One region of the Nocardia vinacea genome, then DNA from elsewhere that is predicted to be linked to it. Evidence: riboswitches for the same ligand, from Rfam matches in the RefSeq annotation. Region 1 holds a riboswitch; each other region holds the start of a gene.
The links. Region 1 has a riboswitch for S-adenosylmethionine ahead of OIE68_RS29980 (aminotransferase class V-fold PLP-dependent enzyme). Riboswitches for the same ligand answer to the same signal wherever they lie in the genome.
Positions count from the first base shown of each region.

Region 1 (4,082 bases):
CTGCACCGCCATGCGGGGGCGTCGCGGTTCGCATTCAATTGGGCGCTTGCAGCGGTGCGCGCGAACCTCGCCCAACGCGATGCTGAACGCTCCTACGGTATCGCCGATTCCGATCTCACTCCACCGCTGGGCTGGAATCTGCCCGCGCTGCGTCGTGCGTGGAACCAGGCCAAAGACGACGTCGCTCCGTGGTGGTCGGAATGCTCGAAGGAGGCTTACAACACCGGTCTCGACGGAGTGGCGCGCGCGTTGCGCAACTTCGCCGATTCCAAACGCGGCAAGCGCAAAGGCAAACCCGTCGGGTTCCCTCGCTTCAGATCGCGCCGCTGTACCCCGCCCTCGACCCGGTTCACCACCGGTGCCATCCGCGTCGAACCCGACCGCCACCACGTCACCCTGCCCAGAGTGGGCACCATCAAAACCCACGAGAACACCCGCAGACTCGAACGTCGCCTCGCGAACGGGACCGCGCGGATACTGTCCGCCACCGTCCGCCATGAGGCCGGGCGCTGGCACGTGGCGTTCACTGTAGAAGTCACCCGCAGCGTCAGCCGACCCGCCCGCCCGGACGCGGTGATCGGGGTGGATGTCGGCATCACCCACCTGGCTGTGCTGTCCACCGGCGAGATCATCGCCAACCCACGCCATCTCGAACGTGCGCGGCGGCAACTGGCCCGACTGTCGCGGCGAGTGGCTCGCCGTCGTGGGCCTGACCGGCGCGCAGGACAGCGCCCCAGCAAGAGGTGGGAACGCGCCAACGCGATGCGCAACTGGCTCCACCATCGGGTGACGCACCTGCGCCGCGACGGTCTGCACAAACTCACCACCCGCCTCGCCGCCGAATACGGCACCGTGGTGGTGGAGGATCTGAATGTCACCGGGATGGTGGGCAACCGCCGGTTGGCGCGGTTCATCAGTGACGCCGGTTTCGCGACGATCCGCCGTCTACTCGACTACAAGACCCGCTGGAACGGTGGCCATCTCCTCATCGCGGATCGCTGGTATCCCAGCAGCAAGACCTGCTCGTCTTGTCAGACGGTGAAACCCAAACTGTCGTTGGCCGAGCGAACATTCACCTGCGACGTGTGTGGTCTGAGCCTGGATCGGGACCTCAACGCCGCGCTCAATCTGGAACAGTACGTCGCCCGGAGTGGCCGGGAGACGGTAAACGGACGTGGAGCCGACCGGAAGACCACCCCCGTGGTGGCAGGTGGCTGCGAAGCGTCAACCCCGCAGCGCGCCAGTGCATAAGGCGGGGACTGCCGACTGGCAACGGTCGGCTGTGAGCGTGGGCGTGCTATCGCCCACCCGCTCGCAACGGTGAATGTGGTCAGCGGGCTCGCTCGTTGGTCGCGTCACTATTACTGTGGCGCAAGGACATTACGCCGAAGTCGTGACGTTTGTGCGCCTGGCCGGTGCTTACCGGTTAGTCCGATCACGCGGCAGAAGCGGCCGTGCCGATGCCGAGCGCGGCGAGGATGGCCGCGCTGATCTGTTCTAGCCGATCGCGAACCTGTGGGCGGCGCAACATCGCAACCGCTCGTGACGCCAGCATGGCGAGCAGGATCATCTCGACGGCGGCGATGGAGCATTCGATGGCGCCGAGGGCGAGGGTGTTCAGAAAGGTGACATCGGTAAGGAATTGCGGCAGTACCGCCAGGTAGAACAGCCCGACCTTCGGGTTGAACATGCACGACACCAGGCCTGCGGCGAATGCCGAGCGGATCGATGCGGGAGCCTCCGCGGCCGACTGTCCGGACGCCGCGGCGGTGCCCGCCCTGCGCTGCTTACGGTGATCGATCAGCGCCCGAATTCCCAAGTACACCAAGTAGATTCCGCCGATGACCTTTAGTGTCCGGTAGGCCGTCGCGGACTGTTCCAGCAGGGCGGCGACGCCCGCCGCGACCACCACTGCCCACACGATCCCGCCCAGTGCCGAGCCGATCGCCGCGGCAATGCCGGGTCGCGCGTCCACGATCGAGAATCGCAGCACCAGGAATGAATCCGGGCCGGGCGTGATCGACAGCAGAATGCACAGGCCGATAAAGCTGAGCAACAGGGAAAGCGTCACCTCTCGATCAGACCGCACATCGCTCCGCATTGCAAGGTTATTTATTCGACTGCATGTGTATGCAGCAAGTGGTCGGTTGACAGAGCGGTGCGGCATCTGCCAATCTCGGTTCAGGTCATGAGTACCAGCGTCAAGCCCCGGCTAGCTGGTCGGCAACCCTCCTCCGCGGTGGGGTGCTCCGGGTGACGACCGGGCCGCAGCCCGACCGGGTGCGGCAAGCGCGGACTCGGATGATCACCTGATTTCGGGTCCCACAGCCGATGGGATTTTGTGATGACCGCTGTAGTTGAGCAGAGCTGTGTTTACCCACCCCGCCGACTGCCGTCCCCCTGTGCCGCCCTCGCCCGGGTCTCCGGCGACGACCTCCAGGTGCCGCTCGTACAGGGCGGAACGACCACCTACGCGAACTTCGACTACGCCGCTAGCGCACCGGCATTGGCGCAGGTCACCGACCGCGTGCAGCAGCTGCTGCCGTTCTACGCGAGCGTGCACCGCGGTGCCGGTTACGCCTCGCGGATCTCCACCGAGTGCTACGAGGCCGCGCGCGGTTCGGTCACCCGCTTCCTCGACGCCGCCGACGACCAGGTCGCGGTGTTCACCCGCAACACCACCGATTCGCTGAATCTGCTCGCCGCATGTGTCCCCGGCGACACCGTGGTGCTGGATATCGAACATCATGCGAACTTCCTGCCCTGGACCCGGCACGGTCGCCGCGTCGTCAAGGCCGCGGCGACCGTCGAGGAGACGATCCGCCAGCTGATCGCCGAATTATGCAGTAAGCCAGCGGCATTGCTCGCGGTCACCGGCGCGTCGAATGTGACGGGGGAGGTGCTGCCACTCGAGCGCCTGGCCACTATCGCGCACCAGTGCGGTGCGCGCATCCTGGTCGATGCCGCGCAACTGGCGCCGCATCGTCGAATCAGCCTGCGCGGCACCGGAATCGACTACCTCGCCTTTTCCGGCCACAAGCTCTACGCACCGTTCGGCGCGGGAGTGCTTGTCGGACGCCGGGATTGGCTCGATGCCGCCGAACCGTATCTGGCGGGCGGCGGGGCGGTCCGCGAGGTCACCACTACCAGCGCGGAATGGGCATCGGCGCCGCAGCGTCACGAGGCCGGTTCTCCGAATGTCCTGGGTGCGGCTGCACTCGCCGCCGCATGTGACGCGCTGTGCGCGATCGATCCGAAAACCCTTGCCGCGCATGAGCGACGGCTCGCCGATCGCCTGCGCACCAGGCTGTCCGCGATTCCGGGCGTCAACCTGCTGCGCATCTGGGACGACAGCCCCGACACCGTCGGCATCGTCGCCTTCACGCTGGACGGATTCATCCCGGGACACGTCGCGGCCTACCTCTCCGCCGAACACGGCATCGGCATTCGCGACGGCCGCTTCTGTGCCCACCCGCTGCTCGAGCGGCTCGGCCTGGACGGTGCGCTGCGTGCCAGCATCGGCCTCGGCACCAGCTCCGACGATGTGGATCGGCTGGTCGAGGCCATCGCCACCCTCGTAGACAAGGGTGCGTCGTGGAATTACGCCAGCACCGACGGACTTTGGAATCCGACGCCCGAGACCCGTCCCTTCGCCCGTCCCGACTCCAACGACGGCGCCGCGCCCTGCTCGATCGGCTGATTGTCGCCGCACGACGTCGAGCAGGTGAATCCGCCCGGCCGCGTTCAGTCTTCGAGCGAGGTCGGGCGGTAGTAGCGGCCGCGGTAGTAGAGCAGCGGAGCGGCGCTGGGCTGTTCGTCGGTGTTGTCGTGGACCCGGGTGACCAGGCCGACGACGAGGGTGTGGTCGCCGAGGGGAATCAACTGCTGGATGGTGGCGCGGATCCAGATGGGCGTGCCGTGCAGCACGGGCTCGCCGGTGTCCAGGGTGGTCCACAGGGAGCGGTCACTGAAGCGTTGATCGGCGGTGCGGGCGAAACGCTTGGCCAGATCGTGCTGGTGTTCGCCGAGGAAATGGACCACCACCGAGTCGGCCGCCTGCAATGCCGTCAGGCTCGACGAGG
Region 1 covers NZ_CP109149.1:6,559,072-6,563,153, reverse strand. Annotated here, with positions in the region: gene tnpB (IS607 family element RNA-guided endonuclease TnpB) at 1-1,251, shown strand, start outside; gene OIE68_RS29985 (LysE family translocator) at 1,436-2,071, opposite strand; SAM riboswitch class IV at 2,185-2,298, shown strand; gene OIE68_RS29980 (aminotransferase class V-fold PLP-dependent enzyme) at 2,345-3,700, shown strand; gene OIE68_RS29975 (flavin reductase family protein) at 3,745-4,082, opposite strand, start outside.

Region 2 (4,082 bases), 3.2 Mb from region 1:
GCGGAGGTGGGTTCGTCGAAGAGGATCACCGGCGGTCGCAGCGCCAACGCCCGCGCGATAGCCACGCGCTGCTGTTGTCCGCCGGACAGCCGCCGCGGATAGGCGCCGGTCAGGTCGCCGATACCGACCCGCTCGAGTAAGTCCCGTGCCTCGGCCTCGATTTCCGCTCGCGGGCGCCCCTGCGCGGAAATCGGTGCGAGCGTGACATTGTCGAGCACCGTCAGATGCGGGAAGAGATTGAACTGCTGGAAGACGAAGCCGATATGCGAGCGCTGCTTGCGCACTTCGCGGTCCGACAGCGCATGCAACTTATTGCGACGCAGCCGATATCCGATCAGTTCGCCGTCGATGTGCACGGTACCCGCATCCAGCGACTCCAGGTGGTTGACCACCCGCAGCAGCGTCGACTTGCCGGAGCCGGACGGTCCGATCACGGTCACCACTTCACCGGCGCGCACGGTCAGGTCGATGCCGGCAAGTACCTCGGTGCTGCCGTAGGACTTTCGCACGCCGCGCACCTCTACCGCAGGAGCCCGGCCCGCCTGCAGTGCCACCGGCGCGCTCATCGGGTCGCTCCGCGTGGTGCGGCGGAACCGATTTCGGCGATTTCGCGCAGCCTGCGCCACACCTTCTGCACCGGTGTCGGTGGGGGCGTGCGGTGCGCGCCCTTGGCATAGTGGCGTTCGATATAGAACTGCACCACCGACAGAATCGTGGTCAGCACGATGTACCAGACGGTGGCCACCATGAGCAGTGGCACCACCCGGCCGTTGCGGCCGTAGATCACCTGGACCTGGTAGAAGAGTTCCGCGATCGCCATGACCGAGACGATCGAGGTGCCCTTGAACAGGCTGATCACCTCGTTGGTCGCATTCGGCAGAATCGAGCGCATGGCCTGCGGGACGATGACCGTGCGGAACTGGCGCACCCGTGGAATACCGAGTGCCGCAGCCGCTTCCAGCTGTCCCGGATCGACCGAAATGTATCCGGCCCGGATGATCTCGGCCGCATACGCCGCCTGATGCAATGCGAGTCCGATGACCGCCGCGGTGAAACCGCTGATCACCCCGTTCACCTCGAAGGTGAGAAAGGAAGGGCCGAACGGGATTCCGAGCGAGAGCGTGTGGTACAGGTACGCGATGTTGAACCAGAACAGCAGCTGCACGATCAGCGGAATCGAGCGGAACGCCCAGATATAGACCCACGAAATTACCCGCAGCACCGGATTATTCGACAGTCGGGCGATCGCCAATGCCGTACCGATCAGGAATCCCAGTGCCGTGCCCCACAGGGTCAGCTCCAAGGTGACCTTCAGTGCCGACAGCACCGATTTCGCGGTGAAGTACTTGGCGAACGTCGACCAATCCCAGCCCGGATTGGTGGCCAGTCCGTGGATGAACTGCGCGAGCAGCACGAGCGCGATGGCGCTGACGACCCAGCGCCACGGATGCCAGGACTTGGCGATCGCCGGCGCGTCGTTAGTGCTTGCGGCAGCGGCGGGTGTGTGGGCACCCGGTATCGGGACATCCGATACCGGAGTATCGGATGCGACGGACGCGCTCATATTTCGGTTCCTCCATCGTTCCCGGCGGAAGCACCCGCACCCGGTGACCGGGGGGTTGCTGCGACGTCGACGAGCCAGGTCTCTCGGTCGCTCTGGATGGTGTGTCCGACGCCGAGCACGGGTCGGTCAATGGGTCTAGCCGAAATATCATGCGAAGCAGGCGAAGTCCGGCACAAGGGTACGAATCAGCGTGAGCGCAGACCTTGTTGATATGGTCGTGAGCAGGCACTATTGGCCCGGTCGTGCAGTGGATCGTGGCATTTCGGACCAAGTTTTCCGCGTGCTTTTCGTCCGAATTGCCTGCCCGCGGATCGTCGCGGCGGATTATCGGACGCGCGGCGCGAACGTGTCGACCGCCGGAATAGACGCTGTTGCGAAGGTTTGCCGGAGTAGTCTCGGACCTCGATTCGTGCCCGACGATGAGGAGTCCGCCGTGACCCTGCTGCGCCGTCTGACCACGCTAACCGCCATCGCGACCGGTACGGCCGCGCTGACTCTCGCCGCCCCCGGCATCGCCGCCGCGGGTCCGGCGCCGATGCCCGCACCCGCCGTTCCGGCGGTGACCGCACCGTCCGCCCAGGCCGCACCCGGTGATCTGTTCGCCGGTTACCGAGCCGTCGTGGAGGCGCTGCGCACCTTCGGCATCGACCCGTTCCTGTACCCGGCGGTCGCGCCCTTCTGCTCCGACACCGGCAGCCTCGGTCTGGTTCCGGCGGTTGCGGGCGCAGTCGCGGGGCCGTGGCCCAAAACCACGGTGGCCATTCCGGGACTCGACCCGACCGCCGTCAAGGCGGGCCAAGTCATGTTCACCTTCGTCCCCTACGGCCTCGGCCCGGACAGCGCGAATGCCGCGGGCATGAACGTCGCCTGGGTCAACCTGGCCAATGGCCGCAGCGGCATAACCGCCATGGGATCGATCTCCGATGTGGTCCGCACGATGGTGCCCGCCGAAATCCCGACCGAGCTAAGGCCACTGGCCGAACGCGCCATCCACGACTTCTTCGCCGGATTCCCGGTCGGCGGGGTCCGCGCGGTTCCGGTCGACACCGGATCCGGCACAGTACTCGCCGCAGTCTTCGGAACCATCGACACCGGCCCCAGGTCCTGCTTCTTCCTCCCGACGGTCGGACTCACCTCGGTGCGCTGAGCTGCCGTCCTTACGTGAGCCGGGGCCGAGGCGGGTTCCGGGAGCGAGGTCAACAGATCCTGGTCCCCACAGGGTCGAGGTAGCGAGGCCGCCGACCGCTGGAACAGCGAGGCCCTGCGGTCCGGTCCTATGGCCGGATCAAGATCAGGTGGACCTGAGGGCGGGGGCTTCTCGGGCGATGCCGCCAGCGATTCCACGTGATCTTGATCAGCGGGTGGGTTCGAGGGGGCGGGCTTTCCAGGTCAAGGTGTTGGTGCGGTGGGCTCGGCGGGAGCGGGTCCAGAGGCGGAGGTAGGCGTCGATGGAGATCGGATGTGCGAGGGCCGCAAGGGCATCCGTGCGGGTTGTGGTGCCGCGTTCCAGTGAGCGCGCGAGCAGGCGGCTGGCGACCGCGGCGCCGTAGCCGACGAGACCGGCGGTGCGTACGGAGCCTCGGCCGCCGATCGCGGCCAGTGGGGGCGCCCAGTAGGCCAGTGTCGCAAGAGCTCCTACTGCCGCGCCGCCGATTGTCGTGCCGCCGTAGGCGGACCACAGCCAGCGGTTGTAACCGGTCTCCAGTTCGGCTGCGCCACGGTACATTCGGGTGCTCGCGGCTCGGCCTGCTGCGACCAGCGCGGTCCGGCGACCCGAACGGCGCAGTGCGCGAGCGATATCCAGGTCCTCGGTCGGGCTCGCGGCGACCACGGCATGCCCGCCGATGGCGTGGTAGGCGGTGGCGTCGAACACCAAGAACTGGCCGCAGGCCACGGCTGTCGAGGGCCGGAGGCTGCGATTGGCGGCCGCGATCGGCAGGCTCGTCGCCCACGACCAGCACAGCAGCGGCTGCACCAGCGCCTCGGCCAGCGATTCGGTCACCTGGTACGGCCACGGTGACAACAATGCGGCTCGGCCGCGACGCAATTCGGCGGTCGCCGCGGCAATCGCGTTCGGTGCCAGTCGCACATCGGCATCGAGAAAGATCAGCACCGTGGCATCCGCCAACTCGGCCAGTCGCGCGCAGGCCGCGGCCTTCCCGGTCCATCCGGGTGCGGGTTCGGCCTCGGAACGGAACACCGTGAAGCGCGAATCGCCCGCAATCGCGTCGAGCGCGGCCGCTTCGGTCCCGTCCGACGAAGCGTCGTCGAGAATCAGCACCCGCAGTCGCGGCACACCCACCTGGCCACGGAGATCATCGATCAGCTCGGGCAGTCGCTGTGCCTCATCGCGCGCCGGGATACACACCGACACCGGCTCGATCACCGTATTCGGTCCGGCCGAGAGCCTGCGCATCGTCACGCGGTTGAATAACGCGGTCCCGCAACCGAACAGCGCGATACCCGCACCCGTCCACGCGGCGATCGCCGCGCCCGCGCGCAGGGTTCGCGTCAGCGG
Region 2 covers NZ_CP109149.1:9,763,836-9,767,917, forward strand. Annotated here, with positions in the region: gene OIE68_RS44335 (amino acid ABC transporter ATP-binding protein) at 1-566, opposite strand, end outside; gene OIE68_RS44340 (amino acid ABC transporter permease) at 563-1,564, opposite strand; SAM riboswitch class I at 1,574-1,667, opposite strand; gene OIE68_RS44345 (hypothetical protein) at 1,998-2,711, shown strand; gene OIE68_RS44350 (glycosyltransferase family 2 protein) at 2,919-3,980, opposite strand; gene OIE68_RS44355 (LppM family (lipo)protein) at 4,076-4,082, opposite strand, start outside.
Region 2: linked by a shared signal. The riboswitch ahead of OIE68_RS44340 (amino acid ABC transporter permease) and the one ahead of OIE68_RS29980 (aminotransferase class V-fold PLP-dependent enzyme) in region 1 are both predicted to bind S-adenosylmethionine.

Region 3 (4,082 bases), 140 kb from region 1:
TGGAGAAGATCACCGCGTCATAGAACGTGCGCAGATCGTCGAGGGTGATGTCGGTGCCGTAGTCGATATTGCCGAGCAGGCGGACCTGCGGCTTGTCCAGCACCTTGTGCAGAGCGGTGATGATGCCCTTGATGCGCGGATGATCCGGCGCGACGCCGTAGCGGATCAACCCGAACGGCGCGGGCATGCGCTCGTACAGGTCGATGCTCACCTCGGCATCGGACTTCATCAACGCGTCGGCGGCGTAGATACCGGCCGGTCCTGCGCCCACGATCGCGATGCGAAGCGGGCGAGGCCCCGCGGTGTGCGCGTCAGGCCCGGAGGAGGCAGCTTGCGTGACCACGGAGGGCCCGTGCACACCGCTAGTCGACTCTGCACTGTGTTCGGTCATCTTTTACGCGCACCCTTATGGTCGAAACAATTAACGGCGTCAGTCTTAGCTTAGGCTAACTTGACGCACCCTCTCGGTCGCATCTGCCGATGCGGACAGGCGGCCATCTCGGCTATGACAGCAGGCCGCAGTCTCGCGATTCTATCGGTGGCACAGCGCGCACCCTGCGGCGGTGCGTACACCGGGTGTTTGCTGCCCCGGCCCACCTACCGTGACTACCCGCTCTGCGCACATCTATCAAATCCTCGTGACGCAGGTCTCGGGGCCGAATGCCGGATACCGCCGTCCACCAGGGATGATCGACCCATGACAGAGCAGCAGGGCACCGATGAAGAACCCGTAATCGAGGTCGATCAGACCGATCGTCGCTCCATCGCGCCGTTCATCGCGGCGGCCGTCTTCGCCGCTGTCGTGCTGGTCGCGATCGTGCTCGGTGCGGTGCTTTCGCCCGCTGAGAAAAATGTCACAGAATCGGACAAGATCGCGGCCGCGGTGCAGCGCTACGCGGAGGCCCGCGCCACCACCGACAGCACGCCGCCGCCGGGCGTGGCCTGTCTGGGCTTCGACGAGAGCAAGACACCGCTCGCCGGTCAGTTCGGTGGGGCCGCGGCCGGAAAGTCGATCAAGGTCACCAAGATTGAGAATGCGATGGTCGACGGCGATCGGGCCAAGGCGACGGTGACCATCGCGGTCGACGGCCGGGAGACCCCGGCTACCTGGAATCTGACCCGCTCCCAAGACCGATGGATCGTCTGCGGTTGATTCCTTATGCGCGGCGCGAACTGGGGTTTGACATGGCGGCCCCTGCCCAGGCAATCTCATTTTCGGGTCATGAGTACCAGCGCCAAGCCCCGGCTGGCTGGTCGGCAACCCTCCTCCGCGGTGGGGTGCTCCGGGTGACGACCTGGCCGCGCACCGAAACCCAGGTGCGGCAAGCGTGGATTCACAGGAGGATCGCATGACATATGCCGGTGACATCACCCCACAGCAGGCGTGGGAGTTGTTGCAAGACAATCCCGAAGCCGTCTTGGTAGACGTGCGCACCGAGGCCGAATGGCGTTTCGTCGGTGTGCCGGATACGACTTCGATCGAACGGCCGACGGTGCTGATCGAATGGGTCGACAGCAACGGCGCCCGCAACGGTGAGTTCGTCGAGCAGTTGACCAAGGCGCTGGAGGGTCGCGATCCGGCGGCGCCCGTCGTCTTCCTCTGTCGCTCCGGACAGCGTTCCATCGGTGCGGCGGTCGCCGCGACCGGGGCAGGCATCGCCCCGTCGTTCAATGTGCTGGAGGGCTTCGAAGGCCCGATCGATGAGCTCGGACATCGCGGCGGCTCCGGCTGGCGCGCCATCGGCCTGCCCTGGCGGCAGTCATGATCACCGGTGGTGCGTTCGACAAGCCGCTGCCCGAAGGTGTCGGTCCCGCGACGCTCGGCGTGCGAGGTGGCCTGCGCCGCTCGGGATTCGAGGAGACCGCCGAGGCGCTGTATCTGTCCTCCGGTTTCGTCTATGAGAGCGCCGAGGCGGCCGAGGCCGCGTTCACCGGCGATATCGAGCATTTCGTCTACTCCCGCTACGGCAACCCGACAGTCGCCATGTTCGAGGAGCGGCTGCGTCTGATCGACGGCGCCGAAGCATGTTTCGCGACCGCGAGCGGCATGTCCGCCGTATTCACCGCGCTCGGTGCGCTTTTGGGCGCGGGCGATCGACTTGTGGCCGCGCGCAGCCTATTCGGCTCGTGCTTCGTGGTGTGCAACGAGATTCTGCCGCGCTGGGGTGTGGAGACGGTCTTCGTCGACGGCGATGATCTGGATCAGTGGGAGCAGGCGCTTTCGGTGCCGACCCAGGCCGTGTTCTTCGAGACACCGGCCAATCCGATGCAGACGCTGGTCGATGTGCGCCGGGTGACCGAACTCGCGCATGCCGCGGGTGCGAAAGTGGTGCTGGACAACGTCTTCGCCACGCCGCTGCTGCAGCGCGGTTTCGAACTCGGTGCGGATGTACTGGTGTATTCGGGCACCAAACACATCGATGGTCAGGGCCGGGTGCTCGGCGGTGCGATCCTCGGCGCCCAGGACTACATCGACGGTCCGGTGAAAACCCTTATGCGCCATACCGGTCCGGCGCTGAGCCCGTTCAACGCATGGACCCTGCTCAAGGGTTTGGAGACCATGCCACTGCGCGTGCGTCACTCGACCGAATCCGCACTGCGCATCGCCCGCTTCCTCGAGGGCAACAAAGCCGTCTCGTGGGTGCGCTACCCGTACGTGGAGTCGCATCCGCAGTACGAACTGGCGACCAGCCAGATGAGCGGCGGCGGCACCGTGGTCACCTTCGAACTGAACGCGCCGGAGGCTGAGGCCAAGAAGCGCGCCTTCGAGGTCCTCAACCGCCTGCGCATCATCGATATCTCCAACAACCTCGGCGATTCCAAAACCCTCATCACCCACCCCGCCACCACAACCCACCGCGCCATGGGCCCCGAAGGCCGCGCCACCATCGGCCTGTCCGACGGTGTGGTCCGCATCTCGGTGGGACTCGAGGATGTCGAGGATCTGCTGGGGGATCTGGATTACGCCCTGAGCTAGCCCGCACGCCATCGGCGTCGCCGCGTTCAGTTCAGCGCGGCGGCGCCTTTACCGGGCCGTTTCCGTCCAGGTGACCGGCAGTTCGTGGACGCCGTAGATGTTCATGTCGGTCCTGAGTTTCACCTCGTCGGCGGGGATGGCGAGTTCGAGGGTCGGGAAGCGACGCAGCAGTCCGTCGAAACCGGCGCGCATTTCGATGCGGGCCAGCTGCTGGCCGAGGCATTGGTGGATGCCGTGGCCGAAGGCCACCAGACCGCGGGCCCTGCGGTGGATGTCCAGGGTGTCGGAGTTGTGGAAGCGCCGAGGGTCGCGGTTGGCGGCCAGCAGCGAGATAACGACGGTCGATCCCTTGCCGATCGTTTCGCCGCCGAGTTCGATGTCCTCCGTGGCGTAGCGATAGAAGATATCGGCAACCGACAGGTAGCGCATGAGCTCCTCGACGGCATCGGGAACCAACTCCGGGTCGGCGCACAGTTCGGCCAGCTGCACGGGGTGCTCCAAGAGCGCGAAGGTGCCGAGTCCCAGCATGTTGGCGGTGGTTTCGTGGCCAGCGAGCAGCAGCAGGAAGGCGATGCCGGTCAGTTCCTCGATGGTGAGGTCGTCATCGCGGGCCAGGTCGGACAGGATGTCCTCGCCGGGTTCGGCGCGTTTGCGCGTGACAAGTCCGGCCAGGTACATGGTCATTGCGCCGTACGCGGCCATCTTCTCCTCGAGCGCCTGGTCCTTGACCAGGAACTTGGCGGAGTTGACCTGGAAGGTGTCCCGGTCCTCGTAGGGGACACCGAGCAATTCGCAGATCACCAGCGAGGGCACCGGCAGCGCGAACGCTTTGACCAGGTCGACCGGCGGGGTCAGGCGCGCCATCTCGTCCAGTTGCCGCTCGACGAGGTCGATGATGTGCTCTTCGAGCTGCTTCATGCGCTTGACGGTGAAGGCGCCGGTGAGCTTGCGCCGCAACCGGGTGTGGTCCGGCGGGTCCATGGCGACGAACAAGCCCGGAATCTGCGGGGAGGGTTCGGTAGCGACCGGCATGCCGGGAGTCTCGTACGGCACGTGGACAATGCCGATGTCCTGGCGGGAGCTGAACCGGGTGTCGGCCATGAGC
Region 3 covers NZ_CP109149.1:6,423,037-6,427,118, forward strand. Annotated here, with positions in the region: gene OIE68_RS29280 (FAD-dependent oxidoreductase) at 1-343, opposite strand, end outside; gene OIE68_RS29285 (hypothetical protein) at 698-1,153, shown strand; SAM riboswitch class IV at 1,219-1,335, shown strand; gene OIE68_RS29290 (rhodanese-like domain-containing protein) at 1,350-1,766, shown strand; gene OIE68_RS29295 (O-succinylhomoserine sulfhydrylase) at 1,763-2,977, shown strand; gene OIE68_RS29300 (cytochrome P450) at 3,026-4,082, opposite strand, start outside.
Region 3: linked by a shared signal. The riboswitch ahead of OIE68_RS29290 (rhodanese-like domain-containing protein) and the one ahead of OIE68_RS29980 (aminotransferase class V-fold PLP-dependent enzyme) in region 1 are both predicted to bind S-adenosylmethionine.